One region of the Pseudomonas leptonychotis genome, then DNA from elsewhere that is predicted to be linked to it. Evidence: riboswitches for the same ligand, from Rfam matches in the RefSeq annotation. Region 1 holds a riboswitch; each other region holds the start of a gene.
The links. Region 1 has a riboswitch for cobalamin ahead of cobW (cobalamin biosynthesis protein CobW). Riboswitches for the same ligand answer to the same signal wherever they lie in the genome.
Positions count from the first base shown of each region.

Region 2: it holds a riboswitch for cobalamin, as region 1 does, so the genes downstream of both, D8779_RS03645 (energy-coupling factor ABC transporter permease) here and cobW (cobalamin biosynthesis protein CobW) in region 1, are expected to answer to the same signal.
Region 3: it holds a riboswitch for cobalamin, as region 1 does, so the genes downstream of both, cobO (cob(I)yrinic acid a,c-diamide adenosyltransferase) here and cobW (cobalamin biosynthesis protein CobW) in region 1, are expected to answer to the same signal.
Region 4: it holds a riboswitch for cobalamin, as region 1 does, so the genes downstream of both, D8779_RS16290 (TonB-dependent receptor domain-containing protein) here and cobW (cobalamin biosynthesis protein CobW) in region 1, are expected to answer to the same signal.

Region 1 covers NZ_RFLV01000001.1:1,638,545-1,640,740, reverse strand. Annotated here, with positions in the region: gene cobM (precorrin-4 C(11)-methyltransferase) at 1-18, opposite strand, end outside; gene D8779_RS07420 (cobalamin biosynthesis protein) at 15-536, opposite strand; cobalamin riboswitch at 694-917, shown strand; gene cobW (cobalamin biosynthesis protein CobW) at 1,018-2,070, shown strand; gene cobN (cobaltochelatase subunit CobN) at 2,152-2,196, shown strand, end outside.
Region 2 covers NZ_RFLV01000001.1:799,774-801,969, forward strand. Annotated here, with positions in the region: gene D8779_RS03640 (hypothetical protein) at 1-430, shown strand, start outside; gene D8779_RS03645 (energy-coupling factor ABC transporter permease) at 435-1,115, opposite strand; cobalamin riboswitch at 1,171-1,378, opposite strand; gene D8779_RS03650 (acyl-CoA dehydrogenase family protein) at 1,481-2,196, opposite strand, start outside.
Region 3 covers NZ_RFLV01000002.1:521,074-523,269, forward strand. Annotated here, with positions in the region: gene D8779_RS12960 (cobyrinic acid a,c-diamide synthase CobB) at 1-403, opposite strand, end outside; gene cobO (cob(I)yrinic acid a,c-diamide adenosyltransferase) at 403-1,014, opposite strand; cobalamin riboswitch at 1,124-1,393, opposite strand; gene D8779_RS12970 (hypothetical protein) at 1,466-1,786, opposite strand; gene D8779_RS12975 (O-methyltransferase) at 1,802-2,196, opposite strand, start outside.
Region 4 covers NZ_RFLV01000003.1:429,098-431,293, forward strand. Annotated here, with positions in the region: gene dxs (1-deoxy-D-xylulose-5-phosphate synthase) at 1-748, shown strand, start outside; cobalamin riboswitch at 815-1,027, shown strand; gene D8779_RS16290 (TonB-dependent receptor domain-containing protein) at 1,128-2,196, shown strand, end outside.

The DNA of each region.
Region 1 (2,196 bases):
GATAAAGTAAACAGTCATGACAGCTCCTTGGCTGCAATCAACGCCAGGGCGCAGGTGGCGCTGGCATTCCGGGTTTTGCCGCCGAGCAGGCTGGCAGGTTGGCCGCCCAGGCGTTCGGCCAGCGCCAGGGCGCAAGGTTCGGCGACGGCCGGGCTGCCGGTGACGGACAGGGTAAGCGCGCAAGCTTCAACGAGGTTTTGATAGAGCAGCAGCTCTTCAGGGCTGAAGTAGATCAGCTGCAGGCCGAGGTGTTCGGCCAATGCCAGTAACCCAAGCTCATCGCGTTTGTGCGCGATGCTCGCCAGCGCCACGAGGTTATCCAGCGTCAGGCCCTGCGCCTGTAGGCTGTCGAGCAACAGTGTGGATAAGTCTTCGAGGCAGCAACCACGTCGACAGCCCAGCCCGGCGACCACTTGAATGGCGGGCGCGAGGCGGTTATAGACAGGGCTGGGCATCATCAACAGCGCTCGGGTTGTGCGGCGGCGTAGCTCACCATGCGGGCCATCAGCGGTCAACCGTGATTGACCGACCGCCATGCTCTGCGTAGCCTTGCTGCGTTCGAGGTTCTTCGTGGGAAGAGCCTGTTCACAATCTAGCGAGCTAGAGCCATGCAAGGCGGAAAGAAGCGAGGAAGCGGAGTTTACTGTTGTAAATGAGCATTCCGAGCCTCTTTCCAACGCCGCAGGGCTGACGCGCAGCAGATTTTGGATAGGTTCTTAGCCGGAGCTAAGAGGGAACAAGGTTGATGCCTTGGCTGCCCCCGCAACTGTAAACGACTCGTTCCCTTGTGTTGTTCTGCCGCTCAAGCGCTGCAGCACAACAGCCACTGCGTCAACGCGGGAAGGCGAAGGGATAGCCGGCGACTCTACGCCAGCCCGGTCGTGAGCCAGGAGACCTGCCTCGTCACGTTTTCGACAACCGGGCGGGGTGATCCGGTGGTGTTGGCTGACGCCCTGTGGCTGTCATGTCTGTGCCGCCTCCTGCTCGTCTTTCTTTCGACGCTATGCAGGACTCGCCATGAAAACCCTCGGCAAACTTCCCGTCACCATCGTTACCGGCTTTCTCGGCGCCGGTAAAACCACCTTGCTCCGCCATATGCTTGGCCACGCTGACGGGCGGCGCATTGCGGTGATCGTCAATGAATTCGGCGAGCTGGGCATCGACGGCGAAATCCTCAAGCAGTGCTCCATCGGTTGCAGCGAAGAAGAGGCCAATGGGCGGATCTTCGAACTGGCCAACGGCTGCCTGTGTTGCACAGTGCAGGAAGAATTCTTTCCGGTGATGCGCGAACTGGTGGCGCGCCGTGGCGAGCTGGACCACATCCTCATTGAGACCTCCGGCCTGGCTCTGCCCAAGCCTCTGGTGCAGGCTTTCAACTGGCCGGAAATCCGCAACGCCTGCACCGTCGATGCGGTGATCACTGTGGTCGACAGCCCAGCCGTGGCCGCCGGCACCTTCGCCGCCTTCCCTGATCAGGTCGACCAGCAGCGCAAGCTCGACCCGAATCTGGACCACGAATCGCCGCTGCACGAGCTGTTCGCCGACCAACTGGCCAGCGCCGACCTGGTGATCCTCAATAAAGCCGACTTGCTCGACGCTGCGGCGCTGGCTGCAGTGCGTGCCGAAGTGGCCGAGGAACTGCCACCTGCGGTGAAAATCATCGAAGCCCATGGCGGCGAACTGCCGCTGGATGTGTTGCTGGGCCTGAACTGCGAAACCGAACTGCACATCGATGCGCGTAAAACCCACCATGACCTGGAAGGCCATGAAGACCACGATCATGACGAATTCGACTCGTTCCAGGTGGAACTACCGCAAGCCGAGGAAGCACGCTTACTGAGCGCCTTGAAGGATGCAGTGGCCAAGCACGGCATTCTGCGTATCAAGGGTTTCGCGGCGATTCCCGGCAAGCCGATGCGCCTGTTGCTGCAAGGCGTTGGTCAGCGTTTCGACAAACACTTCGACCGCGCCTGGCAGGCCGATGAGGCGCGGGTCAGCCGCTTGATCGTGATCGGTCAGCAGCTTGATCAGGCGACAATTGAAGCCGAGCTACAAGCGGCATTGGCCTGAGCAGAGTGTGGGAGGGGGCTTTAGCCGCGACTAGGCCTGACAGGGGTCGCGGCTAAAGCCCCTCCTACAAGAAGAGTAATCATGCACCTAATCCGCACCCAGCCCGGCAGCCAAGTGCCGGTCGAC
Region 2 (2,196 bases), 840 kb from region 1:
CGGGGCAACCCTGGAGCGCAAGGCGCTGTTCCATCGGCAAAACCTTAGCGCTGCAGCAGCCACGCAAAGTAGCCGCCCAAGCAGCAGTGCAACACGCGACCCAGCGCTGATCGGCACCTGGGTGCACGAGAAGATCATCAACAGCGACGGCGCCAGCTTCGCCTCCATGACCACCCAGATGATTTTGCAACTGAGTGATGACGGCAGCGTTTCGCAGTGGACGCGCAGCGTAGCGGGCGGCGCAGACTGGAACTACGACAGCCCTGGCGAGCTGCAATACAGCGGTCGCTGGCAGAGCAACAACGGCCTGCTGGAAGTGCAGATGCAGGGCAGCAGTGATTATCAGCCTGCCGCCTACTATCGCTTCAGTGACCAGTACCTGGTCACTGAGAGCAATACCGGCAAGCTAATCTGGCAGCGGCGCCGCTGATCAATCAGGCCGGCTGATGCAGGCGCGCGTTAAACAACGGCCCACGGCTATAACTCGACAGCGCCTTGGCCGCAGCCAGTACGCCGAGGTCGACCAGCGGCTCAAGCAGAATCACGCTCATATAGGCCAGGCCGAAGCTGCCCACGGCCGCCAGGTTCTCGCCGGAGAAGCCGTTGCCGTAGACCGCCCAGAAGCCGACCCAGGCGACGATACCGCCCTGATAAGCCGTCGACAGTGCCAGCGCCTGCTTGTAGGAGAGATCCACATAAGCAGTGCCGGGCGCGATAAGGCGTTTGGCCAGCAGACTGATACCCCACAACGGCACCAGCAAGGTGGTGACGTTCATGCCGTACTGCGGCAAGTCGAACTGAGCGAATAGCAGCCCTTGCAGCAGCAAACCGAGCGCCAAACCGATAGCCGTGGCACCGGCACCAAACAGCAGCAGCAAGGTTGAACCGAGGATCAGGTGCACCTCAGAAACGCCAACCGCTTGATGCGGAAAGACTTCGAAGAAGCAGAACACCAAGGCGGTGGTGATTAGGCTGCGTAGCGCTAGGGCAGCGGAGCCACCGTTATCGCGCACGCTGTCGAGGGCAAGCTTGGCCGTGAGGCCTAAGGCACCTGCGGCGGTTGCATAACTGAGGAAGAGTTTGGCGCCAGTAACGACTTCTGGTTCGATGTGCATAGAGATTCCTGTACCGCGCCCACCGCGCGATGATCTGGATTGAGGGATTGGGCATCAGTGCCCGGCTTCGATGGCAGGTCTCCTGGCTCACGGCTTAACACTTCGCCCACCTTCCCGACCTTGCGGCCAGTGGTATAGGGGCGTCGCTCACCGTTTACAGTTGCGGGGGCAGCCATGGCTTCGGTACGTGTTGCAGTACCCACCATGTTCCCTTTTCATCCACTCGCGTAACACGCTGCGGAACCATCGGCGGCCACCTTACCCGGCCGCACGCAGAAATGACAGAGCCCGGCGCAGAGGGCCGGGCTCAGGTTCAAGCAGAACACCACAATTCGCCTAAATGCCCTTGCTAGAGAGCGTACACCTCAGACCAGATGCGGTGTGCTGCGCGCCAGCAACGCCTCAACATCCAAGCCACGCGGCAAGGTGCCGTAAACCCGGCCACCCTGACCGCCCAGACGGCTGGCGATAAAGGCATCGGACACCGCCGCATTGCCGGCTTCCAGCAACAGCTTGGCCTGCAGCGCCAGAGCCACGTCTTCGGTAAGTTGACGGGCGCGATACTGGATATCGGTGGTGTCGCGGAAGTCCGCTTGCAGCTGGGCAATATGCGCCTTCAAGCGTACATCACCATGGCCATCACCCAGTTCGGTAAACAGCGCATCGAGCACGCCGGGTTCTTTGGACAGGGCACGCAATACATCCAGGCACTGCACATTGCCGGAGCCTTCCCAGGTGGAGTTGACCGGCGCTTCGCGGTACAGCCGCGGCAGGATGGTGTCCTCGACATAACCGGCGCCGCCCATGCACTCGGCGGCCTCGTTGATCATCGCTGGCGCACGCTTGCAGATCCAATATTTACCCACAGCAGTGACCAGCCGCGCGAACTTGTCCTCCTGCTCGTCATGGGCGTTATCCAGCGCCTTGCCCATGCGCAGGGTCAGGGCCAGGGCCGCTTCACTTTCCAGGGCCAAATCAGCCAGCACGTTCTGCATCAGCGGTTGTTCGCTGAGCACACGGCCGCCCACCTGGCGATGGGCGCAATGGTGCGCGGCCTGAGTCAAGGCCTGACGCATCAACG
Region 3 (2,196 bases), on a different contig from region 1:
GGGCCATGGCGCCAAAGGTCTGCGCCATGGCCGAGCCATCGATCACCGCCAGCACCGGTACGCCGAAGTGCCGCGCCAAGTCGGCCGCCGACGGCGTGCCATCGAACAAGCCCATCACCCCCTCGATCAGAATCAGATCGGCCTCACCCGCCGCTTCCCAGAGCAACCGACGGCTCTCCGCTGCACCGACCATCCACAGGTCGAGCTGATACACCGGCGCGCCACTGGCGCGGGCCAGGATCATCGGGTCGAGAAAATCCGGGCCGCACTTGAACACCCGCACGCGTTTGCCTTGACGTGTATGCAGGCGCGCCAAGGCTGCAGTCACCGTGGTCTTGCCCTGACCGGAGGCCGGCGCGGCAATCAACAGTGCCGGGCACTGACGGGCGCTGGAGTCGCTCATTAAAACTCCACTCCCTTCTGAGCCTTCACGCCAGCCTTGAACGCATGCTTGACCAGGCTCATCTCGGTGACGGTATCCGCCGCCTCAATCATCCCCGGCAATGCGCCACGCCCAGTCACCACCACATGCTGTAGCAGCGGCCGCGCTTCGATATCGGCGAGCACCGCGTCGAGTTCCAGATAGCCGTATTTCAGCGCGATATTCAGTTCATCCAGCACCACCAGGCCAACGGCGGGGTCATTTAGCAGCTGCGCCGCCACCGCCCAGGCCTCGCGAGCCTTGTCGATATCACGCTGGCGATCCTGGGTCTCCCAGGTAAAGCCCTCGCCCATTACGTGATAGCTGACCTCATCGGGGAAACGGCGAAAGAAGGTTTCTTCGCCAGTGCTGGCCGCACCTTTGATAAATTGCACCACGCCAACTTTGAGGCCGTGGCCCAAGGCGCGCGCGACCATGCCAAAGGCGCTGCTGCTCTTACCCTTGCCGTTGCCGCTGTGCACCAGCAGCAGGCCGTATTCGTCCTGAGCCTGGGCGATCTTTTCGTCGATAAGGGTTTTCTTGCGGGCCATGCGCGCCTTGTGTCGGGCGTCACGCTCAATCGATTCAGTCATCGCATGCTCCACCGCCCCAAGGCGATCTGGCTGAAATAAGCAGGCGAAGAAACAGCAAGCGCGGGCTCACGCATAGCGCCAAGCACGCGCCAGCCATCGCCCTCCGCGATGCCGTGGACTGCAACAGGCCGGTCTCCGGGCTTGTGAGCGAGCCTTATAGCTCTCAGAAACTACTTATGATCTAGCGAGCCAGATCATAAAAAGGCTCTAAGCCGCGCCTTCCCATGCGTTCAGCACAGTGGCAATAGCGGCGTTTAACTCACTTACCGTTGCGGGGGCAGCGTCGGAATGACTGACGTAAACACGTTCAGCGCACCGACTTCCCAGTTTCACCCCGCACACGCATAGCGTCGGAGGCACCTGCTACAAGGCGCGAAGGGTAGAGAGTTCGCGATTAAGCGTCAAACGAATGCGCGGCTTACAGTCGAGAACCAGCCATTGATGCGACAGGTCAATGCCTCGGCATAAAGCCTACTGGCTTGCTGGCCAGCCACTCAACAAAGGTGCGCAGGCGCTCATCACTGAGCAGGCTGTCGCGATTGTTGTAAGTCAGCGCCAACTCTTTTTCACTGAACAACCGGTGGATTTGGTTATGGCAAGCACGGCAGACCCAGAGCGTGGCGCTGATGCGTTCGCTTTTGCCAAAGCGCTTCTGCACATAAACCTTGTTGTGCAGCGCCTTGGGGATCAGATGGTGGCGCGTCAGGACTGCTGCACGGCTACAGAGCTCGCAGGCATCGGGTTGTTCGGGCAGACGAATCGGTTCGGGCATACAGGTGGTAAAGACTTAGCGTTTACGACACAGGCTCAGGCCATCGCCTAGCGGCAACAGGGACAGGTCAATGCGCGGGTCGTCACACAGCGCCAGATTGAGCGCCTGAATCGCTCGGGTGTCCGCGCTCTCAGGGTTTTCCTCAAGCACGCGGCCACTCCACAGGGTATTATCGAATAGGATCAGCCCACCTTGACGCACCAGGCGCAGGGCATGTTCCAGATAGGCTGGGTAATTGGCTTTGTCGGCGTCGATAAACAGCAGATCGATACTGCCAGCGAGACCTTCAGCCTCCAGCGCCCCCAGGGTTTGTAGCGCAGGGGCTAGGCGTTGCTCAATACGCGCACTGAGCCCTGCTTCACGCCAGTAACGTTCAGCCGTGGCGTTGTACTCGCCGGGAATGTCACAGC
Region 4 (2,196 bases), on a different contig from region 1:
GGCCGCTGGCATGGCCTGCGACGGCGTGAAGCCGGTGGTGGCGATTTATTCGACCTTCCTACAACGCGCTTACGACCAGTTGATCCACGACGTCGCCGTGCAGCACCTTGATGTGCTGTTCGCCATCGATCGCGCCGGCCTGGTTGGCGAAGACGGACCGACCCACGCCGGCAGCTTCGACATTGCCTACCTGCGCTGCATCCCCGGCATGCTGGTGATGACGCCGAGCGATGAGAACGAGCTGCGCCGCATGCTAACCACCGGCCATCTGTTCGACGGCCCGGCAGCAGTGCGCTACCCGCGCGGCAGCGGCCCGAATGCCGCCATCGAGTCAGGCCTCGCACCACTGGAAATCGGCAAGGGCATCATTCGTCGCCAAGGCAGCAAAACGGCACTTCTAGTGTTCGGCGTGCAGTTGAATGAGGCGCTGAAAGTCGCCGAGGCTCTCGACGCCAGCGTGGTGGATATGCGCTTCGTCAAACCACTGGACGAAGCCCTGGTGCGTCAGCTCGCGGCCAGTCACGAGCTGCTGGTCACGGTTGAAGAGAACAGCGTAATGGGAGGTGCCGGCAGTGCCGTCAGCGAATTCCTCGCCCATGCTGGCATCCTCAAACCGGTGCTGCACCTGGGCCTGCCTGATTACTACGTTGAGCACGCCAAGCCTGCACAGATGCTGGCCGAATGTGGGCTGGATGCTGCCGGGATAGAGGCAGCTGTACGCGAGCGCCTCAGCACGCTGCCTGCATGAGCACCGCTCATCCAAACCTGATTCTTGCTTGCTTGTAATTCATCCAACCGCGCATTAAGGTGCGCGGCGTTTTACTTCCGCCAAGGTGCGCCCTTCTTAGTGAAGCGGCGTTAAACGGGAAGCCGGTGCGCTCTTAACAGCCAACCCGGCGCTGCCCCCGCAACGGTAATCGACCGCAGAGCCATTCTGCACGCAGCCTAATAAACCACTGGCGCAATCCGGGAAGGTGAAGCTGCACATGTCGAGAGCCCGGAGACCGGCCTTGCTGGATGTGACTGGTGTTGCGGAGGGCATCACCGTCAAGCTCAGGCTGCGTTTGCGCGCGCCCGTTCTTGCCCCTGCCCTCCTCAAAAGTGTTGTGTCTTTTGAGGAATATCACATGAAGTTGTCCCGTATTGCTTTGGCTGTGGCGCTGACGCCGCTGGCTGCCCACGCTGACCAAACCAGCATCCGCGAGGTGCAGCCGTTGGTTGTGACCTCTGGACGGCATGCCGAACCGATTGAGCAGGTGACAGCGGCTACCACGGTATTTACCCGCAAAGACATTGAGCGCCTGCAAGTTCGTAGCGTGGCCGAGCTGCTTGAGCGAGTACCGGGCGTCAGTGTCAGCCGTACCGGCGGCGCAGGCAGCCAGACGGGCCTGTTCGTGCGGGGTACTTCGACCGCGCAAACCCTGATCCTGGTGGATGGCCAGCGTATTGCCGCCGCGTCCAGCGGCACCAGCAGCCTGGAGTTTCTCAGCCCCGAGCAGATCGAGCGCGTTGAAGTTGTGCGCGGCGCGCGCTCAGCGCTCTATGGCTCGGATGCCATCGGCGGGGTCGTGCAAATCTTCACCCGCCAAGGCAGCGGCGACGGGCTCAAGCCCTACGTGCGCCTGGGCGCCGGCAGCAACCAAACCTTCGAACGCAGCCTTGGTGTATCCGGCGGCGACGCGTACACCCGCTTTAACCTGGGCGCGGTACTCGATGAAACCCAAGGGATCGACGCCACACGCGACAACTTCGGCGCCAATAGCGATGACGACGCCTACCGCAATAAGTCGCTGACGCTGAACCTTTCGCACCGCTTCAATGACGACTTGAAAGTGGGTTTCAGCGCGCTCGATCAGCGCGGCCAGGCCGAGTTTGAAGACCTTTTCAGCACCTCGCTGCCGACCACAGATTTTCGGCTCAGCAGCCTCTCCAGCTATATCGACGCCAACCTCAACGACACGTGGAATAGCCGCCTGGAAATTGGCCACAGCGAGGACAAACGCGACACCGGCAACGATCAACCGCAAGCCAGTAGCGATGCGTTTTACAGTTTCAACACCTACCGCGACTCAGCCAACTGGGTAAACACCCTGACCCTCAACGACCGCCACGAAGTACTGCTGGGTGCCGATTGGTATGAGGACCGCGTGAGTGGCAGCGAAAACTTCAATGAGGTGTCGCGCTGGAACCAGGCCG